Regions from separate parts of the Streptomyces sp. NPDC057854 genome, predicted to be linked through region 1. Evidence: riboswitches for the same ligand, from Rfam matches in the RefSeq annotation. Region 1 holds a riboswitch; each other region holds the start of a gene.

Evidence for each region. A riboswitch is a leader RNA that binds a small molecule or an ion and turns the genes downstream of it on or off. The one in region 1 is predicted to bind cobalamin.
Region 2: another riboswitch for cobalamin. It lies ahead of cobN (cobaltochelatase subunit CobN); the one in region 1 lies ahead of ACFVQZ_RS19805 (ribonucleoside-diphosphate reductase subunit alpha).
Region 3: another riboswitch for cobalamin. It lies ahead of ACFVQZ_RS01755 (iron ABC transporter permease); the one in region 1 lies ahead of ACFVQZ_RS19805 (ribonucleoside-diphosphate reductase subunit alpha).

What each region holds. Positions count from the first base shown of each region.
Region 1 covers NZ_JBHVMF010000013.1:36,919-44,471, forward strand. The annotation lists gene ACFVQZ_RS19800 (ribonucleotide-diphosphate reductase subunit beta) at 1-403, opposite strand, end outside; gene ACFVQZ_RS19805 (ribonucleoside-diphosphate reductase subunit alpha) at 394-2,772, opposite strand; cobalamin riboswitch at 2,898-3,036, opposite strand; gene ACFVQZ_RS19810 (GNAT family N-acetyltransferase) at 3,091-3,594, opposite strand; gene mctP (monocarboxylate uptake permease MctP) at 3,678-5,303, opposite strand; gene ACFVQZ_RS19820 (DUF3311 domain-containing protein) at 5,300-5,554, opposite strand; gene ACFVQZ_RS19825 (GntR family transcriptional regulator) at 5,743-6,507, opposite strand; gene ACFVQZ_RS19830 (extracellular solute-binding protein) at 6,790-7,553, shown strand, end outside.
Region 2 covers NZ_JBHVMF010000017.1:111,976-119,528, forward strand. The annotation lists gene ACFVQZ_RS24110 (precorrin-8X methylmutase) at 1-356, opposite strand, end outside; gene ACFVQZ_RS24115 (cobalamin biosynthesis protein CobG) at 359-1,600, opposite strand; cobalamin riboswitch at 1,680-1,806, shown strand; gene cobN (cobaltochelatase subunit CobN) at 1,847-5,467, shown strand; gene ACFVQZ_RS24125 (DoxX family protein) at 5,602-5,949, opposite strand; gene ACFVQZ_RS24130 (MarR family winged helix-turn-helix transcriptional regulator) at 6,042-6,485, shown strand; gene ACFVQZ_RS24135 (alpha/beta fold hydrolase) at 6,565-7,434, shown strand; gene ACFVQZ_RS24140 (S8 family peptidase) at 7,486-7,553, opposite strand, start outside.
Region 3 covers NZ_JBHVMF010000001.1:383,889-391,441, reverse strand. The annotation lists gene ACFVQZ_RS01775 (SpoIIE family protein phosphatase) at 1-624, opposite strand, end outside; partial or broken gene ACFVQZ_RS01770 (methyltransferase) at 882-1,968, opposite strand; gene ACFVQZ_RS01765 (helix-turn-helix domain-containing protein) at 2,038-2,547, opposite strand; gene ACFVQZ_RS01760 (hypothetical protein) at 2,557-2,910, opposite strand; cobalamin riboswitch at 2,998-3,145, shown strand; gene ACFVQZ_RS01755 (iron ABC transporter permease) at 3,260-4,357, shown strand; gene ACFVQZ_RS01750 (ABC transporter ATP-binding protein) at 4,357-5,169, shown strand; gene ACFVQZ_RS01745 (ABC transporter substrate-binding protein) at 5,185-6,207, shown strand; gene ACFVQZ_RS01740 (peptidoglycan-binding domain-containing protein) at 6,362-6,562, opposite strand; gene ACFVQZ_RS01735 (LAETG motif-containing sortase-dependent surface protein) at 7,198-7,553, opposite strand, start outside.

The sequences.
Region 1 (7,553 bases):
CGACGGCCGCGAAGGCCGCCGCGCGGTCGTCCGGGTCGGGCAGGTAGGTGTCCAGCAGGGTCAGGTAGAACTGGACGTGCACGGCCTCCTCGAAGAGCTGGCGGGAGAGGTAGAGCCGCGCCTCGGGGGAGTTGATGTGCTTGTAGAGCGTCAGCACCAGGTTGTTCGCCACGATCGAGTCGCCGGTCGCGAAGAACGCGACGAGCCGGCCGATCATGTGCTGCTCGCCGGGGGTGAGCTTGGCGAGGTCGGCGACGTCCGAGTGGAGGTCGACCTCCTCGACGGTCCAGGTGTTCTTGATGGCGTCCCGGTAGCGCTCGTAGAAGTCCGGGTAGCGCATCGGGCGGAGCGTCAGCTCGAAGCCCGGGTCGAGGAGGTTGTTCGTACGGGTGGTCACTGGCATGCCTCGCAGGACTCGGGGTTTTCGAGGGAGCAGGCGACGGCGTCCGCGTCGGGGGCCGCCTGCTGGACGGGGATCGGGGTGGCGGCGGACGCCGACGCGGCGCGGGCGATCCGGGTCGCCGGGCGGGAGCGCAGGTAGTACGTCGTCTTCAGGCCCTGCTTCCAGGCGTACGCGTACATCGACGACAGCTTGCCGATGGTCGGCGTCTCCATGAACAGGTTCAGGGACTGCGACTGGTCCAGGAACGGGGTGCGGGCCGCCGCCATGTCGATGAGGCCGCGCTGCGGGATCTCCCAGGCCGTGCGGTACAGCTCGCGCACCTCGGCCGGCACCCAGCCGAAGCCCTGCACCGAGCCGTTGGCCTCGCGCAGCGCCTCCCGGGTCTGCGCGTCCCACACGCCGAGCCGCTTCAGCTCGTCCACCAGGTACGTGTTGACCTGCAGGAACTCGCCGGACAGCGTCTCGCGCTTGAACAGGTTGGAGACCTGCGGCTCGATGCACTCGTACACGCCGGCGATCGACGCGATGGTCGCCGTCGGCGCGATGGCGAGCAGCAGGCTGTTGCGCATGCCGACGGCGGCGATCCGCTCGCGCAGCGCCGCCCAGCGCTCCGGCCAGTTCAGCTCGACGTCGTAGTGGTCGGGGTGGAGCACGCCCCGCGCGGTGCGGGTCCGCTCCCAGGCCGGCAGCGGGCCGTTGCGCTCGGCGAGGTCGGCGGACGCCTCGTACGCGGCGAGCATGATCCGCTCGGCGATCCTCGTGGACAGTGCCTTCGCCTCGGCGGAGTCGAAGGGCAGCCGCAGCTTGAAGAAGACGTCCTGGAGGCCCATCGCGCCGAGGCCCACGGGGCGCCACTTCGCGTTGGAGTTCCCGGCCTGCTCGGTCGGGTAGAAGTTGATGTCGACGACCCGGTCGAGGAAGGTGACGGCGGTGCGGACCGTGTCGTCCAGGCGGGCCCAGTCGATGCCCCCGATCTCGGGGTGGACGAAGGCGCCGAGGTTGATCGAGCCGAGGTTGCAGACGGCCGTCTCGCCGTCGTTGGTGACCTCGATGATCTCGGTGCAGAGGTTGGAGGAGTGGACGACGGTGCCGGGCTCGGCGGTCTGGTTGGCGGTGCGGTTGGAGGCGTCCTTGAAGGTCATCCAGCCGTTGCCGGTCTGGGCGAGGGTCCGCATCATCCGGCCGTACAGGTCGCGGGCCGGGATGGTCCGGCGGGCCAGGCCCTTCGCCTCGGCGGCGCGGTAGGCGGCGTCGAACTCCTCGCCCCACAGGTCGACCAGCTCGGGCACGTCGGCGGGGGAGAAGAGCGACCACTCGGCGTCCGCGTTCACCCGGCGCATGAACTCGTCCGGGATCCAGTGGGCGAGGTTCAGGTTGTGGGTGCGGCGGGCGTCCTCGCCGGTGTTGTCGCGGAGCTCCAGGAACTCCTCGATGTCGGCGTGCCAGGTCTCCAGGTAGACGGCGGCGGCGCCCTTGCGCCGGCCGCCCTGGTTGACGGCGGCGACCGAGGCGTCCAGCGTCTTCAGGAAGGGCACGATGCCGTTGGAGTGCCCGTTGGTGCCGCGGATCAGCGAACCGCGCGAGCGGATGCGGGAGTACGACAGGCCGATGCCGCCGGCGTGCTTCGACAGGCGCGCGACCTGGTGGTAGCGGTCGTAGATGGAGTCCAGCTCGTCCTGCGGGGAGTCCAGCAGGTAGCAGGAGGACATCTGCGGGTGGCGGGTGCCGGAGTTGAAGAGCGTGGGGGAGGACGGCAGGTAGTCCAGCCGGCTCATCAGCCCGTACAGCGCCGCGACCTCGTCCAGGGCGCGGTCCGAGTCGTCCTCGGCGAGGCCGGCGGCGACCCGGAGCATGAAGTGCTGCGGGGTCTCGATGACCTTGCGGGTGAGCGGGTGGCGCAGCAGGTAGCGGGAGTACAGCGTCCGCAGGCCGAAGTAGCCGAAGCGGTCGTCGGCGGCCGGGTCGATCAGCGCGTCCATCCGCGCGGCGTGCCGGGCGACGAGGGCGGCGGTGCGGTCGGCGATCAGGCCCTCGCGGTGGCCGGTGGCGACCGAGGCGGAGAAGGAGACGGCGCCCTGTCCGGCGGCCTCCTCGGCGATGGTGAGGGTGAGCAGGCGGGCGGCGAGCCGGGAGTAGGCGGGGTCCTCGGAGATGAGTCCGGCGGCGGCCTCGGTGGCCAGTTCGCGCAGCTCCGCCTCGTCCGATCCGGCGTGCCGGCCGCGCAGCGCGGCGGCGGCGACCCGGCCGGGGTCGGTGTCGGTGAGGTCGGCGGTGAGGTCGGTCAGGGTCCGCAGCAATACGGTTCCGGGGCCGTCGCTCTCGCTCGTGGCGGCCTCGGTGGCTGACGGACCCGCAGGCGCGATGGTCACGTGGGGGCTCTCCCTCGCTCGGCCCGGGGCAGCGGCGGGGGAGGGCGGGCGTGCGCACGCGCGGAAGCGCCCGCGTCCACCGGCCCATTCCGCGAGGCCCGGACGTCGTCGGCGCCCGGAACGGTCGGACCGGGCGCACCGCGCGCAGGTGCTCGGACTCGCCCGTGCGGAAGTGAGGAAAGCGCACGAAGCACACCGTTGCGGGACAGTTCCGGATTCGCACCGGATTCCCCTGCGTCGACAGCGAGCACGAGCATACATGTGGGGGGCGCCGATCGCGGCACCCCCCACATGTTGTGTCGCCGGACGTCGGTGCGGTCAGAGGTCCAGGGCGAGGACGAGCAGCGGCGACAGCTCCGGAACGGGGCTCCAGTCCCGTTCGGGGAGCCGGGTGAAGCCGACCCGCTCGTAGATCCGGTGGGCCTCCGCCATCCGGTCCTGGGTGGAGAGCAGCATCCGGGTGCAGCCGTCGAGGGCCCGGGCCCGTTCGACGCAGGCCCGGACGAGCGCCTCGCCGACGCCCCGGCCGCGCGCGGCGCGGGCGACGGCCAGGAGCCGGAATTCGGCCTCGCCGGGCCCGGCGACGTCCGCGTACGCGCCACCGCCGGCGGTGAAGGTCACCCCGCCGAGCAGCCGGCCGTCGGCGTCGACGGCGACCAGCACCTCCGCCTCGGCGACCCGCCGGGCCACGTCCTTCATCACCGGCAGATAGGGGTCGTCCTCGCCGAAGGTGAGGTGTCCGTCGTCGAGGTAGGCACGGGCGGTGATCTCGCCGAGTTCCTCGTACTCCTCGGGCCGTACGGCCCTGATCGTGAAGTCCATGGCGGGCAGTCTGCCCGCAGGAACGGGCGAGGACCCGGGGTTTTCCGCCCCCGGGCCCTCGCCACCGTCCGCGTACCGCCGGATCAGTGGGTGCCGGCCCCCACCTTCGGGAGCTCGGTGCTGACCCCGGCGTCGCCGGCGTCGGCCGTGTAGTCCGACGGGGAGGTCTCGTCGACGCCCTGGGGGGCCTTGAGGGCCCGGAGGACGAAGGTGAGGACGACCGTGACGACGAGGTTGAGGACGAAGGCGGTGAGGCCGATGTAGCCGATCTCGCCGATGCCGGGGATCTCGGCGGAGGAGCCGCCGAAGTGCTTCTGGGTCGGGCTGGCGACGCCGTACGCGGCGGCGGTGCCGTAGACCATGCCGACGGCCCAGCCGGCGAGCAGCGCCCAGCGGTGGAACCAGTTGGTGAACAGACCGCCGACGAGGGCCGGGAAGGTCTGGAGGATCCAGATGCCGCCGAGGAGCTGGAAGTTGATGGCGACCGTCTTGTCCATGGTGAGGACGAAGGCGAGCGCGCCGACCTTCACCAGCAGCGAGACCACCTTGGAGACCTTGGTCTCCTGCTCGGGGGTGGCGTCCTTCTTGATGAAGTCCTTGTAGATGTTGCGGGTGAAGAGGTTGGCCGCGGCGATCGACATGATCGCGGCGGGGACGAGCGCGCCGATGCCGATGGCGGCGAACGCGACGCCCGCGAACCAGTCGGGGAACATGTTCTCGAAGAGCTGCGGGATGGCGAGCTGGCCGTTGCTCACCTTGATGCCGGCGGCGATCGCCATGAAGCCGAGCAGCGCGAGCAGGCCCAGCATCAGCGAGTACAGCGGCAGGATCGTGGTGTTGCGGCGGATGACCTCGCGGCTCTTCGACGACAGGGTCGCCGTGATCGAGTGCGGGTACATGAAGAGCGCGAGCGCCGAGCCGAGCGCGAGCGTCGCGTACGTCCACTGGCTCGCCTCGCCCGGCACCAGGGAGCCGCGCGGCTTGTCGGTGGCCGGGTTGACCGTCGCGTACGCCTCGCCGGCCTTGGCGAAGATCTCGTCGAAGCCGCCGAGCTTGATCGGGATGTAGATGATCGCCACGGCGATGACGAGGTAGATCAGGGTGTCCTTGACGAACGCGATGAGCGCGGGGGCGCGCAGGCCCGAGGAGTACGTGTACGCGGCGAGCACGCCGAAGGCGATCAGCAGCGGCAGGTCCTTGATGAACCAGTGGGTGGTCTCGCCGCCGCCGACGCCCATCACGTCCAGGACGGCCTGGATGCCGACGAGCTGGAGCGCGATGTACGGCATGGTGGCGAGGATGCCGGTGAGGGCCACGGCGAGCGAGAGGCCCTTGGAGCCGAACCGGCCGCGCACGAAGTCGGAGGTGGTGACGTAGCCGTGCCGGTGCGAGACCGACCAGAGGCGCGGCAGGAAGGTGAAGATCAGCGGGTAGACCAGGATGGTGTACGGGACGGCGAAGAAGCCGGCCGCGCCCGCCGCGTAGATGGCCGCCGGGACGGCGACGAAGGTGTACGCGGTGTAGAGGTCGCCGCCGAGCAGGAACCAGGTGACCCAGGTGCCGAAGGACCGGCCGCCGAGGCCCCATTCGTCGAGGCTGTTCTCGTTCTCGGCCCTGCGCCACTTGGAGGCGAGGAAGCCCATGACCGTGACGGCCAGGAAGAAGAACACGAAGACGGCGAGCGCGACGCCGTTGACGCCGTCCTTCATCGCGCGTCACCCCCCTTGCGGGCGCGCTGGTCGCGCTGCCACAGCTTGTACGCGATCATCGTGAGCGCGGTCGACACCAGCACCCAGAGCATCTGGTACCAGTAGAAGAACGGGATTCCCGCGAAGAGGGGTTCGGTCTTCGAGTAGGAACCGACCCAGAGCATCGCCACGAACGGCGCCGCCAGACAGAGCGCTATGACGATCCTGGCGGGTGTGATGACCGGTTGTTTCCCGGTCGTGGTTTCTGTCATGGCGAGTGCGTCCCCTCACTGATCACCGGTTAATGCCGAGGAAATGTAGGGGACCGCTCACTTCCTGGGAACCCTCGTCCGAATAACGGACGTGTATCGGGCGGGTCTCGGCGTCGAACCGCGCCCCGGGAAACGGCGTACCCCGACACATCACACGGATGTGCCGGGGTACGGGTTCAGATCGATTTTCAGCCGTTGGGGCGCTGGAGGCGGGCGACGAACTTGTAGCGGTCGCCGCGGTAGACCGAGCGCACCCATTCCACCGGTTCGCCCTGGGCGTCCAGCGAGTGGCGGGAGAGCATCAGCATCGGCAGGCCGACGTCGGTGCCGAGCAGTCCGGCCTCGCGCGGGGTGGCGAGGGAGGTCTCGATGGTCTCCTCGGCCTCGGCGAGGTGGACGTCGTAGACCTCGGCGAGGGCGGTGTAGAGCGAGGTGTACTTGACGAGCGAACGGCGCAGCGCGGGGAAGCGCTTGGCCGAAAGGTGGGTGGTCTCGATGGCCATCGGCTCGCCGTTGGCGAGGCGGAGGCGCTCGATGCGCAGCACCCGGCCGCCGGCCGTGATGTCGAGCAGTCCGGCGAGGGTGTCGTCGGCGGTCACGTACCCGATGTCGAGGAGCTGCGAGGTGGGTTCGAGGCCCTGGGCGCGCATGTCCTCGGTGTACGAGGTCAGTTGGAGGGACTGGGAGACCTTGGGCTTCGCCACGAAGGTGCCCTTGCCCTGGATGCGCTCCAGCCGGCCCTCGACGACCAGCTCCTGGAGGGCCTGGCGCACGGTGGTGCGCGAGGTGTCGAACTCGGCCGCGAGCGTCCGCTCCGGCGGCACGGGGGTGCCGGGCGGAAGGGTCTCCGTCATGTCGAGGAGGTGCCTTTTCAGCCGGTAGTACTTGGGCACGCGCGCGGTGCGGGTCGCCGCCCCGCCCTCTGATTCCGTGCTGCCCGCCTCCGTGGCCATGGCCTGCCTTCCCGACTGTGCTGCTGCCGTCACCGGCTCCTCCGTCTGTCGCGGCTCACATGGTGGCACGGACCGGTCACGGGTCGTCGGCCTCCCTCAGGTGTCGGTCCGATAACGGACGCGACTGCCCTTCTTATACACCCTTGACACCCCCAAAGGTCTAGGCCAAGCTCCGGGTACTGGTCTAAACCATTAAAGACCAGGTCCCAGCCCCACGAGCATTACCTGACGTATGTCTTCGCGCGGTGGGCAGGGGTTGCAGGCATCCCTGAGGAGGGTGGCGTGAAGCGCAAGCTCATCGCGGCGATCGGCGTCGCGGGCATGATGGTCTCCATCGCTGCGTGTGGTGGTTCCGACAGCGGTGGCGACAAGGACAAGGCCGAGGGCGGCAACAAGTCGCTCACCGTCTGGGTCATGGACGGTTCCGCTCCCAAGGAGTGGATCGACGGCGTCAACAAGGAGTTCGAGGCCGCCCACCCCGGCGTCAAGGTCAACGTCGAGGTCCAGCAGTGGACCGACATCCAGACCAAGGTCACCACGGCCCTCTCCGAGGACACCCCGCCGGACGTCCTGGAGCTCGGCAACACCCAGACCACCGGCTACGCCGTCACCGGCGGCCTCGCCGACCTCACGGGTGAGAAGGACAAGCTCGGTTACAACAACTGGAGCAAGGGCATGCTGCCCTCGGCCGAGCTGGACGGCAAGCTCTACGCCGCTCCGTGGTGGGCCGCCAGCCGCGTCGTGATCTACGACAAGGCCGCCTTCAAGAAGGCCGGCGTCACCCCGCCGAAGACCCGCGACGAGTGGGTGAACGGCCTGAAGAAGCTCAAGGCCGCCGACCCGAAGTCGCAGCCCCTCTACCTGCCCGGCCAGAGCTGGTACGTCTTCGCCGGCTTCCTGTGGGACGAGGGCGGCGAGCTCGCGGTCAAGGACGGCGACAAGTGGAAGGGTGGCCTGGCCACCCCGCAGGCCGCCGCCGCCATGAACTTCTACAAGGAGCTGCAGTCCTTCTCGACCGCTCCGAAGGACAAGGACGAGGCGACCCC
Region 2 (7,553 bases), on a different contig from region 1:
AGGGCGGCGGCGGAGCGGGTGGTGCCGAGCTCGGCGGCGAGGCCGGGGACGGCGGGGTCGGCGAGCGCGCACAGCACCTCGTTGTCGGCGGGCAGCCGCTTGCGGGTGACGCCGGAGGCGACCATCTGCGCGTCGCAGAGGATGGGGGCGCCGGCCTGCAGGGCGGCGCGGGCGCGGGTGACGACGCCGGGGGAGTACGCGAGGTCCCGCACGAGGTCGGTCATGCCGCAGGCGTGGATCATGCGGACGGCGACGGTGGCGACGTCGGCGGGCAGCGCGCCGAGGTCGGCCTCGGCGCGGATCGTGGCGAAGGAGCGGCGGTAGATCTCGGCGCCGTCTTTCTCGTACTCGTACATCCTCAGTGCTCCATCGGTTTCGTGCGGGCCGCCGCCACGGCTGCGGCCAGGGCGGTGCGGGGGACGGGCGCGCCGTCCAGCAGATAGGTGCCGGTGTCCCGGGCGGTGACCTCGACCCAGGTGCCGTGCGGGTGTCCGCAGCGGCGCTCGCAGCCGGAGTAGTGCACGGGCAGCGGTCCGGCGGGGGCGCGGGCGGCGTCGGCGCGGACGTCGGCGAGGGACTTGGCGCAGCCGGGCAGGCCGGTGCAGGCGGTGACGCCGGTGCCGGGGGCGGCGGGGTCGGTGAGCAGGCCGAGGGCGGCGAGGGCGGGGAGCCGGCCGGCGGTGGGGCCGACGGCGACCGCGCCGCGCCAGGGCGTCAGCCGGATCTCGGCCGCGCCGTCGGCGAGCGCCCGCAGTTGCCCGGCGGTGAGCCGGCCGAGGGGGGCGAGGACGTGCACGGCGTGGTCGCCGAGCGGGCCGGGTGCGGGCGGGGGTCCGGCCGGCCGGGCGGGAGAGGGTACGGGCTCCGCGGTGATCGCCGCGCGGCGCAGGGCGCCGGCCCAGTCCGGGAGGTGCCCGGGCGGGAGTTCGCGGGGGCGCCAGGCGCCGGTGGCGGCGGTGTCGGCGGCGTCGAGGAAGGCGAGGGCGCAGGCGAGCGCGGCGGGCGCGGCGGCTTCGGCGCCGGGCAGCCGGAAGGCGCCGGAGCCGGTGTCGAGGACGACGGTGCCGTCGGGTGCTGCGATCAAGGTCACATCGCCGCCGAGTCCGGCGACGTCGCCGCGGCCGTCGTCGAGGACGAAGAGGAAGCGGCCGGAGAGGGCCGCCGCGCGGGGTGCGGCGCAGAGCGCGGCGTCGAGGGCGCGGGCCCACAACTGCACGTCGGCGTGGCCGAGTCCGTCGAGTCCGGCGGCGGGGGAGGCGACGATGTTCCGGACCCGCTCGTGGGTGGGGGAGGGCAGCAGGCCCGCGTCGCCGAGGAGGGCGGCGAGCCGGGCGCCGCAGTCGTCGCGCAGGCCGCGCAGCTCGGCGTTGCCGCGTGAGGTGACGGAGACGGCGCCGTCGCCCAGGGTCTCGGCCGCGTCCGCCAGCGCCAGGGCCTGACGATGCGTCAGGCGGCCTGCGGGGAGGCGGAGTCGGGCGAGGTGCCCGTCGGCGGCGGCGTGCAGCCGGAGCGCCCCGGGGCACGCGTCGCCTCGGTCCCGTATGCGGGGTTCGCCCGGTTCGGCCGGGCGGGGCGGGGTCGGCGGCATGGCGGCGAGCATACCCACGGGGAACCGGACGGCCACCGAGTGTGATCCGGCCGACTCTCCGGCGCCCTCCGGCGCGCCGACGGCACGCTCTACTATGCAGATCGGCATGGGGTCCCAGGACCCCGGGGAGGAAGCCCGGTGAGAATCCGGCGCGGTCCCGCCACTGTGAGCCCGTACCCCACGGGTGAGCCAGGAACTCCCGCCGTCCATCGACCACCCGGGGCGCGGACAACCCCGAGGAAGGGCCTGAGCCTCGCCATGCTCCTGCTGCTGTCGCACTCCGACACCGACCTGCTCAGCGCCCGTGCGGCCGGCGGTCCGGTGGAGTACCGCTTCGCCAACCCGTCCCGGCTCCCGCTCGCCGACCTCCCCGCGCTCCTCGACGGCGCCGAGCTGGTCGTCGTCCGCCTCCTCGGCGGCGTCCGCTCCTGGCAGGAGGGCCTCGACGCGGTCCTCGCCACCGGGAAGCCGGTCGTCGTCCTCAGCGGCGAACAGGCCCCCGACGCCCAGCTGATGGCGGCCTCCACGGTGCCGGTCGGCGTCGCCACCGAGGCGCACGCCTACCTCGCCCACGGCGGCCCCGCCAACCTGGAGCAGCTGGCCCGCTTCCTCTCCGACACCGTCCTGCTCACCGGCCACGGCTTCGAGGCCCCGGCGCCCGCCCCCACCTGGGGCCCGCTGGAGCGGACCGCGCGCCCCGGCGACGGCCCGACGATCGCCGTGCTCTACTACCGCGCCCACCACATGAGCGGGAACACCGCCTTCGTCGGCGCCCTCTGCGACGCGATCGAGGACGCCGGCGGCCGGGCGCTGCCGTTGTACGTGGCGTCGCTGCGGGCGCCCGAGGAGGAGCTGCTGGCGGAGCTGCGCCGCGCCGACGCGATCGTCACCACCGTCCTGGCCGCCGGCGGCACCAAGCCGGCCGCCGCGCAGGCGGGCGGGGACGAGGAGGCGTGGGACGCGGGGGCGCTCGCCGCGCTCGACGTGCCGGTGCTCCAGGCGCTCTGCCTGACCGGTTCGCGCGCCGCCTGGGACGAGAACGACGAGGGCCTGTCGCCGCTGGACGCGGCGAGCCAGGTCGCCGTCCCCGAGTTCGACGGCCGTCTCATCACCGTGCCGTTCTCGTTCAAGGAGATCGACGCCGACGGCCTGCCCGCCTACGTCGCCGACCCGGAGCGCGCCGCCCGCGTCGCCGGCATCGCGGTCCGGCACGCGCGGCTGCGGCACATCCCGAACGCCGAGAAGAAGCTGGCGCTGGTCCTCTCCGCGTACCCGACGAAGCACTCCCGCATCGGCAACGCCGTCGGCCTGGACACTCCGGCCTCCGCCGTCGCCCTGCTGCGCCGGTTGATCGCCGAGGGGTACGACTTCGGGCCGGCCGAGGAGCTGCCGGGCCTGGTGTCCGGCGACGGCGACGAGCTGATCCGCGCCCTCATCGAGGCCGGCGGCCACGACCAGGACTGGCTCACCGAGGAGCAGCTGGCGCGCAACCCGGTCCGCATCCCGGCCGCCGACTACCGGCGCTGGTACGCCGGGCTGCCGGCCGAGCTGCGCGAGCAGGTGGAGGAGCACTGGGGTCCGGCGCCCGGCGAGATGTTCCTGGACCGGTCGCGGAACCCGGAGGGCGACATCGTCCTGGCGGCGCTGCGGCGCGGGAACCTGCTGATCCTCATCCAGCCGCCGCGCGGCTTCGGCGAGAACCCGATCGCGATCTACCACGACCCGGACCTGCCGCCGTCGCACCACTACCTGGCCGCCTACCGCTGGATCGCGGCCCGCGCGGAGGACGGCGGCTTCGGCGCCGACGCGATGGTCCACCTGGGCAAGCACGGCAACCTGGAGTGGCTGCCCGGCAAGAACGCCGGCCTGTCCGCCGCCTGCGGCCCGGACGCGGCTCTCGGCGACCTGCCGCTCGTCTACCCGTTCCTGGTCAACGACCCGGGCGAGGGCACCCAGGCCAAGCGCCGGGCGCACGCCACGCTCGTCGACCACCTGGTGCCGCCGATGGCCCGCGCCGACTCGTACGGCGACATCGCGCGCCTGGAGCAGCTGCTCGACGAGTACGCGCAGATCTCCTCGATGGACCCGGCGAAGCTCCCGGCGATCCGCGCGCAGATCTGGACCCTCATCCAGGCCGCCAAGCTCGACCACGACCTCGGTCTCCAGGAGCGCCCGGAGGACGACGGCTTCGACGACTTCCTGCTGCACGTCGACGGCTGGCTGTGCGAGGTGAAGGACGCGCAGATCCGTGACGGCCTGCACGTCCTCGGCGGCGCGCCGACCGGCCCGGAGCGGGTCAACCTGGTGCTGTCCATCCTCCGCGCCCGGCAGATCTGGGGCGGTACGCAGGCGCTGCCCGGTCTGCGGGAGGCGCTGGGCCTGGACGAGTCGGCGGCCACCCGGACCACCGCCGACGAGGCGGAGGCGAAGGCCCGCGAGCTGGTCGAGGCGATGGAGGCCGCGGACTGGGACGCGGACGCGGTCGCGACGGTGGCGGCGGGGCACGGCCCCGAGGTCGCCGCGGTCCTCCGGTTCGCCTGCGACCAGGTCGTGCCGCGGCTGGCGGCCACCACCGACGAGCTGACGCACGCGGTGCACGCCCTGAACGGCGGCTTCGTGCCGGCCGGCCCGTCCGGCTCGCCGCTGCGGGGCCTGGTCAACGTGCTGCCGACGGGCCGGAACTTCTACTCGGTCGACCCGAAGGCCGTGCCGTCGCGGCTCGCCTGGGAGACCGGGCAGGCGCTCGCCGACTCGCTGCTGGAGCGCTACCGCACCGACAACGGTGCGTGGCCGACCTCCGTCGGCCTCTCCCTGTGGGGGACGAGCGCGATGCGGACCGCCGGCGACGACGTCGCCGAGGCGCTGGCGCTGCTGGGCGTCCGGCCGCTGTGGGACGAGGCGTCGCGCCGGGTGAAGGGCCTGGAGCCGATCCCGCTCGCCGAGCTGGGCCGCCCGCGCGTCGACGTGACGCTGCGCATCTCGGGCTTCTTCCGGGACGCGTTCCCGCACGTCATCGGCCTCCTCGACGACGCCGTCCGGCTGGTCGCGGGGCTCGACGAGCCCGCGGCGGACAACTACGTGCGGGCGCACGCCCAGGCCGACCTCGCCGAGCACGGCGACGAGCGCCGCGCCACCACCCGCATCTTCGGCTCCCGCCCGGGCACGTACGGCGCGGGCATCCTCCAGCTGATCGACTCGCGGGACTGGCGCACCGACGCCGACCTGGCCGAGGTGTACACGGTGTGGGGCGGGTACGCGTACGGGCGCGGGCTCGACGGCCGGCCGGCGCGCGCCGAGATGGAGACCGCGTACAAGCGGATCGCGGTCGCGGCGAAGAACACGGACACCCGTGAGCACGACATCGCGGACTCGGACGACTACTTCCAGTACCACGGCGGCATGGTGGCGACCGTCCGCGCGCTGCGGGGCACCGCTCCCGAGGCGTACATCGGCGACTCGACCCGCCCGGAGACGGTCCGCACCCGGACGCTGGTGGAGGAGACGTCCCGGGTGTTCCGGGCCCGGGTGGTGAACCCGCGCTGGATCGAGGCGATGCGCCGCCACGGCTACAAGGGCGCGTTCGAGCTGGCCGCGACGGTCGACTACCTCTTCGGTTACGACGCCACGACGGGTGTCGTCGCCGACTGGATGTACGACAGGCTGACGCAGGAGTACGTCCTCGACGAGACGAACCAGGCGTTCCTCAAGGAGGCCAACCCCTGGGCTCTGCACGGCATCGCGGAGCGCCTGCTGGAGGCGGAGTCGCGCGGCATGTGGGAGAAGCCGGACCCGGAGACGCTGGCCGCGCTGCGCCAGGTGTTCCTGGAGACGGAGGGCGACCTCGAAGACCAGGGTGCCGCGGAGGACGCGGGCGCCTAGGGGTCCCCTGGCCGCGGGCTTCGCCGACCGGACGGGGGTCGGTGGGCGGAGCCGCGGCCCGGCGGAGCGGCCCGGAGCGGTCGGGCCGCCGTCCGCCGCGGTGGCGAGACGAAACGTATCGTATCGAGTGAGCGTCAGGCGCTGGCTATGCGCAACACCAGCGCGACCGCCGGGAGCACGGTGAGGACGACGACCGGTGCCAGCGCGTAGTCCTTCGCCCGCACGTGGGTGACGAGGGCGCCGATGAAGTAGAGGACCAGGCCGATCGCGGCGGCCTCGCCGAGGACCGGGACCACCAGGCCGACGAGCAGGCCGAGCGCGCCCGCCACCTTCGCCGTGCCCAGCCACGGCAGCCACGTGTCCGGCACCCCGAGCTTCGTCATGTTCCCCGCCACCGCCGGGTTGCGGGTGAAGGTCGCGACGGCGGAACCGGTCATGGCGAGGGCGAGCAGGCCGGCGAGGACGGCATAGGCGATGAACATGGGGACGCTCCAATGATCCGTGAACGGAAACCATTGAAGAGTATCAACGATTTTTCTCGCTCCACAATCACCTTGTTGTTACGGTGGACGGCATGGCAGCCCTCCCGACCGACCGGCTCGGTTTCCTCCTCTCCTTCCGCGGAGAGCTCACCGGCGCGCGCATCCGCTCCGCCCTGGGCGTCGAGGGGCTGCATCCGCGCAACGCGATGACCCTGATGCAGCTCGCCCCCGCGCCCATGAGCCAGCGCGACCTCGCCGCCGCGATGGAGATCGACCCCAGCCAACTGGTCGCCGTGCTGAACGAGTTGGAGGCCGAGGGGCTGGCCGAGCGGCGCCGCGACCCGGCCGACCGGCGCCGGCACATCGTCGAGATCACCCCGGCCGGCGCGGCCGTCCTGGAGCGCATCGACCAGGCCGTCAGCGAGGCCGAGCGCGAGCTCTTCGCCGACCTCACGGAGGCGGAGCGCACCCTGCTGCGGGGCCTGCTCGACCGCGTGGTGGTCGACCCGTCCGCCCACGAGTGCGGCGAGGAGTAGGGAGCACCCGGGCCGGGCGATGAGTTTCCGGCCCGGCCGCCGTCTACCCCTGCGAGCGCACCGCACGGAGGAGAGAACGATGGCCGAGCCCACCACCCGCACCCTGGAGACCGACGGCGCGACCCTGCGCTACGACGTCCGCCCCGGCACCGGCACGGACCCGCGTCCGCTGCTGCTCGTCGGCTCCCCGATGGACGCGACCGGATTCACCACGCTGGCCTCGCACTTCACGGACCGGACCGTCGTCACGTACGACCCCCGGGGCACCGGCCGCAGCGAGACCGCCGACGGCGGGCCGGTCGAGATCCGGCCGGAGGAGCACGCCGACGACCTGGCCCGGGTGATCGAGGACCTGGCCGCCGGCCCGGTGGACGTCTTCGCGAGCAGCGGCGGCGCCGTCAACGCCCTCGCCCTGGTCGCCCGCCGCCCCGGTCTGGTGCACACCCTCGTCGCCCACGAGCCGCCCGCCGCCGGGATCGTCCCGGACGGCGCCGAGGCGCTGGCCGCCTGCGCGGACGTGCACGCCGTCTACCAGCGGGACGGCTGGGGCGCCGGCATGGCGAAGTTCATCGCGCTCACCAGCCACGAGGGGCCGGTCCCGGCGGACTGGGCCGGGCTTCCGGTGCCGCCGCCGGAGACCTTCGGCCTGCCGGCCGAGGACGACGGGCGCCGCGACGACCCGCTGCTCGGCCGGAACCTGCGCCTGTGCACCTCGTACGCCCCCGACGTGGAGGCGCTGAGGGCGGCCGGCACCCGGATCGTGCCCGCCGCGGGCGAGGAGTCCCGGGGGCAGCTCGCGGCCCGCGCCGCCGCCGCGCTCGCCGACCGCCTCGGCACCCCGCTCGCCGTCTTCCCCAGCCACCACGCGGGCTTCCTGGGCGGGGAGTTCGGGCAGCAGGGCGCGCCGGAGGAGTTCGCGAAGACGCTGCGGGCGGTCCTGGAGGGCTGAGCCGGGGTCGGTTCCGCTCAGGACCCGGGTCAGTTCCGCTCAGGGCACGGGTCAGTTCTGGTCGGCCGCCGCCTTCACGGCGGCGGCCGCGTCCACGTTGCCGAGGCCCAGCTTGGGGT
Region 3 (7,553 bases), on a different contig from region 1:
GACGAGGGTGCGCTGGACATGGCCGCTCTCCGTGATCAGGTCGACCACCATCCAGTCGGCCAGCATGGGGATGACCAGCCTGACCAGCCGGTCCAGCGCCTCGTTGACGTCGAGGGTGGCCGTCAGCCGCGTGGTGGTCTCGGCCAGCAGGGCCAGCCGCTCCAGCTCGGGAAGCAGGCCCGTACGGAGGGTGGACGCCGGAAGGGGCACGGCGGCCGGGTCGTACGCGTGGAAGACCACCAGGGCCCCGGTCTCGTGGGCGGTGAAGCGCAACGGGCTCACCATCCAGGACGCGGTCAGCAGGGTGCCGTCGCCGCGCGCGAAGAAGTCCTGCTTCTCCTGGCGCGCCTGGCCGCTCATGAAGGCTTCGATGATCGAACACTGGGTGCGCGGCATGCGCATCCCGTTGGCGTCCCGGTGGAGGAGCTCGTGCGCGTCCTGCCCCAGAACCTCGTCCGCGCTCAGGCCGAGCAGCAGCTCGGCCTGCGCGTTCATGGCGACCAGAGCCCAGTCGGCGTCCACGGCGTAGGCCCCGGCGCCCAGCCGGTCCAGAGCCCCGCCCAGCAGCCGCTGCAGCGTGCCCCACCGCTCACGAGGGCTCACGGGCCCCGCCGTGTCCCGCATCCCGCACCTCCACGCTCCGGAACGGCCAGTGCGCCCGGTGCCCGGCCCCAGGCCGGACGGCGGGGCCGGCCACGGCACCGGCAGCCACGCGGGGACACGGCGCTGTCGCTGCTCAGGGACGGCTGAGTAACACAGGCACCGTACACGGTGGGCCCCGGCCACCACGTCCCGCGCCCACACGGCACCGGAAGCACGGCCGAGCCCCGGGGCAGGGCGGTGCGCCCACCCGGCACCGGCCGGAGGGCGGCGCGTCGGCGTCAGCGGGCCATGGTCTCGATCAGGTAGTAGGGGGCCGCCTCCGGCAGCGGCGTCGCCGACACCACGAACAGCCCCGCGCGGCGGCACACCTCCTCGAAGTCCCCGCGGGTACGTTCCCTCCCGCCCAGGTTCACCAGCATGTTGAGGTCGCTGAGGTACGTGATCCCGCCGTCCGCGGCGTGCGCGGCGGCGCCGGTGCCCACGACGTCGGGAAGCACCGGCTCCACGATCAGCACGCGGCCGCCGGGCGGCAGCGCCTCGCGGCAGTGGCCGAGGATCGTGACCGCCTGATCGTCCGACCAGTCGTGCAGGACGCTCTTGATCAGGTACAGGTCCGAGCCGCCCGGCACGGAGTGGAAGAAGTCGCCCGCGGCCAGGGAGCAGCGGTCCGCCACTCCGTGCCGGTCCAGCGTCTCCGGTGCCTGGGCCAGACCCTCCTCGGTGTCGTGGAGGACGCCGAGGAGCGCCGGGTGCGCGGCGAGTACGCCGGCCAGGACGCTTCCGTCGCCGCCGCCGACGTCGGTGACCGACGTGAACCGGCCGAAGTCGTAGGCGTACGGCAGCACGGCGGCGGTCTCCCCGGAGGCCTGGCTCATCGCCGCGTTGAAGTCGGCGGACAGCTCGGGGTGCCGGCCGAGATGGCTGAAGAAGTCGGTGCCGAAGACGGCGTCGAACGCGACGCCACCGGTGCGGACGCTGCTGTCCAGGCCGTCCCAGGCCCGCACGATCGCCGGGTCGGTGAACATGCGGGCGAACGAGAGGAGCGAGTCGGGGCGGCCGGCACGGAGAAGGGCGCCGGCGGCGGTCACCGAGAACGTGTCGGATGCGTGCTCCTCCAGCAGGCCCAGTCCCGCCAGGGCGCGCAGCAGCCTCGTCATGGGCTGGTGCGCGGCTCCCGCGTCGGCGGCGACCTCGCCGGCCGGCCGGCCGTCCGCCGTCGCCGATCAGGTCGAAGACTCCGAGCCGCAACGCGGCGCGCAGGGTCTGCGAGGCCATGCTTCCGAAGGCGAGCCGGACGATCAGACCTCGGTCGTCCCTGGCCTCTTGGGCGGTGGAGGCGGCGGTGGCGGTCGTGGCGGTGTCCATGGTGGTCACGGATGACACTTCCTTCCTCGTCGGGAGGGATGAGATGACGGGGTTGTTCCGGGGCAGGGGTCAGAGGCCGGCCAGGGCAGTCGGGGTGCACCCGGCGAAGGCGAGGACGTCGCGGTGGAGGTGGGACTGGTCGGCGTATCCGTGCGCCAGGGCGACGTCCGCGGCGCTGCCGCCCGCGCGCAGGGCCCGGGCGGCCCGGTCGAAGCGGACGAGCATGGCGGCGCGCTTGGGCGTGAGGCCGACCTGGGCCGTGAACCGGGACCACAGCCGCTTGCGGCTCCACCCGCAGGACGCGGCGAGGTCGTCGACCCGTACCCGGCCGCCGTGCGCCACGATGGTGTCCCACACACCGGCGACCTCGGGCGTCATCGCCCGGCCCCGGGCGGCCCGGCGGGCGAGGAACTCGCTGACCAGCGTGAAACGTTCCTGCCACGTGGTGGCGGCGGCGACCCGTTCGCGGAGCTGCCGTTCCTGCCGCCCCCACAGGTCGTCCAGGCCGGCGACCGCCCCGCGCAGTTCGTGCGGCGGCACACCCAGCAGCGCGTAAGCGGTGCCGGGCGACAGGCACATCTCGACGCACTAGACGTCCCGGCCGTGGATCCGCGTGGGACCGGGCGACAACGAAGCGACCAGGCCGGGATGAGCGCTCGGGCGCGCCGTGGGCCGTGGCGCGGTGCCGCCCTCGACCGTGAACGGGGCGTCTCCCAGGCCGATGACGACGACCACGGCCGGCTGGGGCAGCACCCGCAGGTCCAGCGGCCGGCCGACGCGGTCCCGGAATCCGGCCATCCGGACACCGGGAACGGCGGGCACGCCCGCGGGCCGTGCCACTTCCCACCCGCTGTCGGCCGCATGACCGCCGCCGGAACCCTGGTCCACGGCCAGGGCCGCGGCCACGGCCCGAGCCTCCGCATCCACGTCGTCGCTGTGCATGCCCCCACCCTGACGGACCCGGCCCGCCCCGTCTTGGAAGAAAGTTCCCCGGGCCGATGCGCGGAGCGTCCACGGTCGCGCGAGGGCCACGGAGGGCGGTCTCGCCGTACGCGCTATGCTGCGAGAGCCCCGCGGGGGAAGTCCGGTCGAAGTCCGGCGCTGACCCGCAACGGTAGACGGAGCCCGACTCGTGGCGCCGTGAGCCCGATTACCCGCGGTGGTGAAGGCCCCTGTCGAATCGCCGTGGACTGCGAGAGGGTGCTGCGCAGGGCGCCCCGCGTCCCGGGCTGCTCCTTTGCTCCAGCAGGTGCACGGCCCGAGCGAAGGCGACCCGCCGGTGGTCACACCCCTGGAACGCACACCCGCGCCGCCCCTCCCCACGGCCCGCAGCGGAGCCGACTCCGCGCCGTCCCGGCGCGTGTCACTGCCGCTTCTCCTTCCGGTCCTCTCCGCCGGTCTCCTGCTCTCCGTCGTGTGCGGGGCGGGACTGGGGGCCTCGGGGCTGTCCTGGGGACAGGTGCTGCGCTTTCTGTGGGCCGGGCTGACCGGCGGAGCGATATCGGCGGACGAGGTCGCGGCCTACACCATCGTGTGGGAACTGCGCTTTCCGCGAGCCGTGCTGGCCGGGGTCGTCGGAGCCGGACTGGCGGCCATCGGAGTCGCCGTCCAGGCCATGGTCCGCAACGCCCTCGCCGACCCGTTCGTCCTCGGCATCTCCTCCGGCGCGGCCGTCGGCGCCAACGCCGTCCTCCTCTTCGGCGCCTTCGGTGCTCTCGGACTGTGGGCCCTGTCCACGGCGGCCTTCCTCTCCGCGCTCCTCGCCATGGCGCTGGTCTACGCGATCGCCCGCACCGCCGGCGGCCTGACCCCGCTTCGGCTGGTGCTGACGGGCACCGCGATGTACTACGGCTTCTCGGCCGTCACCGCGTTCATGGTGTTCGCGGCGGAACGCGGCGAGGCGGCCCGCTCCGCGATGATGTGGCTGCTCGGCAGCCTCGGCGGAGCCAGCTGGGCCTCCGTGCCGATCGCCGCGGGAGCCGTCCTCGCCGGTCTCGCCCACCTCATGGTGTCGGCGCGTCGCCTGAACGCGCTGGCGATGGGCGACGAGACCGCGGCCGCCCTGGGGGTGGACGCGGGGAGGCTGCGCAAGGAGCTGTTCCTGGTCTGCGCCGCCGTCACCGGCGCCGTGGTCGCGGTGAGCGGGGCGATCGGCTTCATCGGCCTCATGGTTCCGCACGCCGCGCGGATGCTGGTCGGCGCGGACCACCGCCGGCTGCTGCCCGTCGCGGCCCTCTCCGGAGCCGTACTGCTGATCTGGGTGGACATCCTGTCGCGGGTGGTGCTCGCGCCCGTCGAGCTGCCGGTGGGCGTGCTGACCGCCGTCATCGGCGTCCCGTGCTTCGTCCTGCTGATGCGCCGCCGCTCCTACACCTTCGGAGGCAAGTGATGCGGGTCGACATCGACGTCCTGACGGTCGAGATCGCCGGCGCGCGGCTGGTCGAGGAGGTCACCCTGTCCGCGGACGGCGGGCAGGTCGTCGGCCTCGTGGGGCCCAACGGCAGCGGCAAGTCCACCTTGCTGCGCTGCGTGTACCGCGCCCTGCGCCCCACGGCGGGCACGGTACGGCTCGGCGGTGAGGACCTGCACTCCCTCAGCGCGCGCGAAGGCGCCCGCCGGCTGTCCGCCCTGCCCCAAGAGGCGGTCACCGAGTTCGACTTCACGGTCGCCGAGGTCGTGGCGATGGGGCGGCTGCCGCACCAGGGGCCGGTGGCACGGACGACCGACGAGGACCGCAAGGCGTGCGAGGCGGCGCTGCTTCGGGTCGGCGCCGGCCACCTCGCCGACCGCGGCTTCCTCACCCTCTCCGGCGGCGAGAAGCAACGGGTCCTGATCGCCCGGGCGCTCGCCCAGCAGCCCCGCGTCCTGGTTCTCGACGAGCCGACCAACCACCTCGACATCGCCCAGCAGCTGGAGGTCCTGGCCCTCGTGCGCGACTGGGGGTCCCCCAGGACGGAGCCCGGGGACGGCGTGACCGTGCTCACCGCACTGCACGACCTCAACCTCGCCGCGCTCCACTGCGACGTGCTCTATGTCATCCACAGGGGCCGGATCGTCGCCTCCGGCGCTCCGCACGAGGTGCTCACGCCCGCGCTGCTGGCCGAGGTCTTCGGCGTACGGGCCCACCGGGTGCCGCATCCCGAGACCGGCGCCGTGCAGCTGCTCTTCGACCGTCTTCCGTCCTCCCGTCCCGCTTCCTGAGGAGTCGTCGCCACCATGCCGAAGTCCGTACGCCCCGCCGCGCTCGCCCTCGCCGCCGCCCTGGTGCTCACCGGTTGCGGAGCGCAGGTCACCCCGGAGAACGGCGCGGGGGGTGGTGCCGAGGCCCGCGACGGGCACTACCCGGTCACCATCGAGAACTGCGGCCGGAAGAAGAGCTACGACAAGGCCCCGCAGCGCGTGGTCACCAATGACGTGGGGATCACCGAGATCATGTTCGCGCTCGGGCTCGAGGACCACATGGCGGGCTACGTGATGCCCGACGACAGGGGCGACCTCACGTCCGTCCCCTGGAAGGACGGCTACAGCAAGACCACGTGGCTCTCGAAGAAGACGATCAACAAGGAGCTGGTGCTCGACGCCCGCGCCGACCTGGTCTTCGCGGGCTGGAACTACGGCTTCAACGAAGGCGAGGGCTTCACCCCCGCCCAGCTGGAGAAGGTGGGCATCGACTCGTACCTGCTGAGCGAGTCGTGCCGCAACGGGCGGGAAAAGGCACGGGGGGTGATGCCGCCGCTCGAAGCGCTGTACACCGACCTGCGGAACCTGGGAAGGATCTTCGACGTCGAGGCACGCGCGGAAGCCCTCGTCGCCGGCTTCGAGAAGACGGTGGCCGACGCACAGGCCACGGCCCTGAAGGGCGCCGACCGTCCGCGCGTCTTCCTCTACGACGACGGGCAGGACAAGCCGCTGACGTCGGGCCGGTACGCCGGGCCGCACGACATCATCACCAAGGCGGGCGGGGACCACGTCATGAAGGACCTCGCAGACAGCTGGGCGACGGTCGGCTGGGAGACCGTCGTCGAGCGCGACCCCGAGGTGATCGTGATCAACGACTACGGTGACACCAGCGCGGAGCAGAAGCGCCGGTTCCTGAAGTCCTACCCGCCGCTCGCCGGCGTCTCGGCCGTGAAGAACGACCGGATCGTCGTCCTCGACTACGCCGAGCTGGTGGAGAGCCCGCGCAACCCCGCGGCCATCGCCTCGCTCGCCGCGGACCTGAGGCGTTTCGCCTCGTGACCTGACGAACGGCGACACCTCGGCGGCCGGAGCCGGCCGGCCTACCCGAAGAGGTGGCGGTCGGCCCGGCTCCAGGCGACGCGGCGGGCCAGGTCGTCGAGGTACCCGTCGGCGACCGACAGGAACCGCCGTGGAGGGCGCGGGAGTTCGGTGTTCACGTTCCTCCTTCGAGGGAGGCCCGGGTGTCGGGCCCGTACACACCCTCGGGATCCCCCGACAGACCGCGGTCGCGCTGGAGCTGCGCGACTCCGCGGCGGGTCGCCTTGTCGTAGGTTCCGGTGGTGGTGACGTAGGTGAAACCCTGGCCGAAGAGCAGCTGTTGCAGTCGTGTCACGTCGGGGCCGCTGTCGCCCATGCGGAGGGTGCGTGGTTCGGCAGGCGCCGGTGAACCGGTCGTGTTCCGGGGCGGACTCGGTGTCAGGCTTCCGTCTGTCCAGCCGGGTTCGTTGCCGGAGTCCTCGGCAGGGACGCGCGGTGGGGCGGCGGATACGGCGGGGGTTGGGGCGGATCCGGCGGGCTTCGGCGCGTCGGCGGACGGAGTCGCGCCGGAGGGTGTCCGGCCCGGTTCTCCGGGGACCGGGGCGGTGGCGCTCGGGGCCGTCTTCGCGGACGCGGCGACCGGTCCAGAGGCGGTGGGAAGGGCTGAGGGAGGCGCGGAGGCGGGGGCCGCGGGCACGTTCATGCTCGGCAGCGTGCGGCGTACCTGCGACTGTGCCGGGCCCGGCGGCGTATCGCCCCCCAGGACGTGCAGGGCGCCGCCCACGCAGAGGGCGGTCAGGACACCGGCCGCCGCCAGATACCGGCCGGGCCGGAAGCGGCGGCGGCGCCCACTGTGGGGTGCCGCGCGTCCGGCAGGGGGGCCGAATCCGTCGGGCCGGCTCGCCCCGGCGAGGTCTCCGGAAGAGGGAACGACGGAGGAAACCTCGTCGGGGCGATGGGGCATGCTGCGTTCTTTCGGAGCTGTGGAGCTGCGGAGCTGCGGATCGGCGGTCAGGCGCGGCTGTCGGCGCGGCGGCGGCGGACGACGACCAGGCCGGCGCCGGCGAGCAGCAGGACCGAGGCGGCGGCAGCGATCACGGTGACGTTCCCGCCGCCCGTCTCGGCCAGGTCACCCTCGGACCCGGCCGGGGCCGTGGCGGGGGACGAGGACGGCGACGGGGCTCCGGAGGACTCCTCGGACGGGGCCGGGCCGTCCGACACGGTGGCCGAGGCCGTCGGCGTGGCCGGGGCCGCCGAACCGGACGGTTCCGAGGAGGTGGTCGGGGACGCCGGAGCCGCGGTGGTCGCGGCCGGGGCCGTGGTCGTCGGCGCGGACGTCGGCGCGGGCTCCTGCCCGGCGGGAGCGG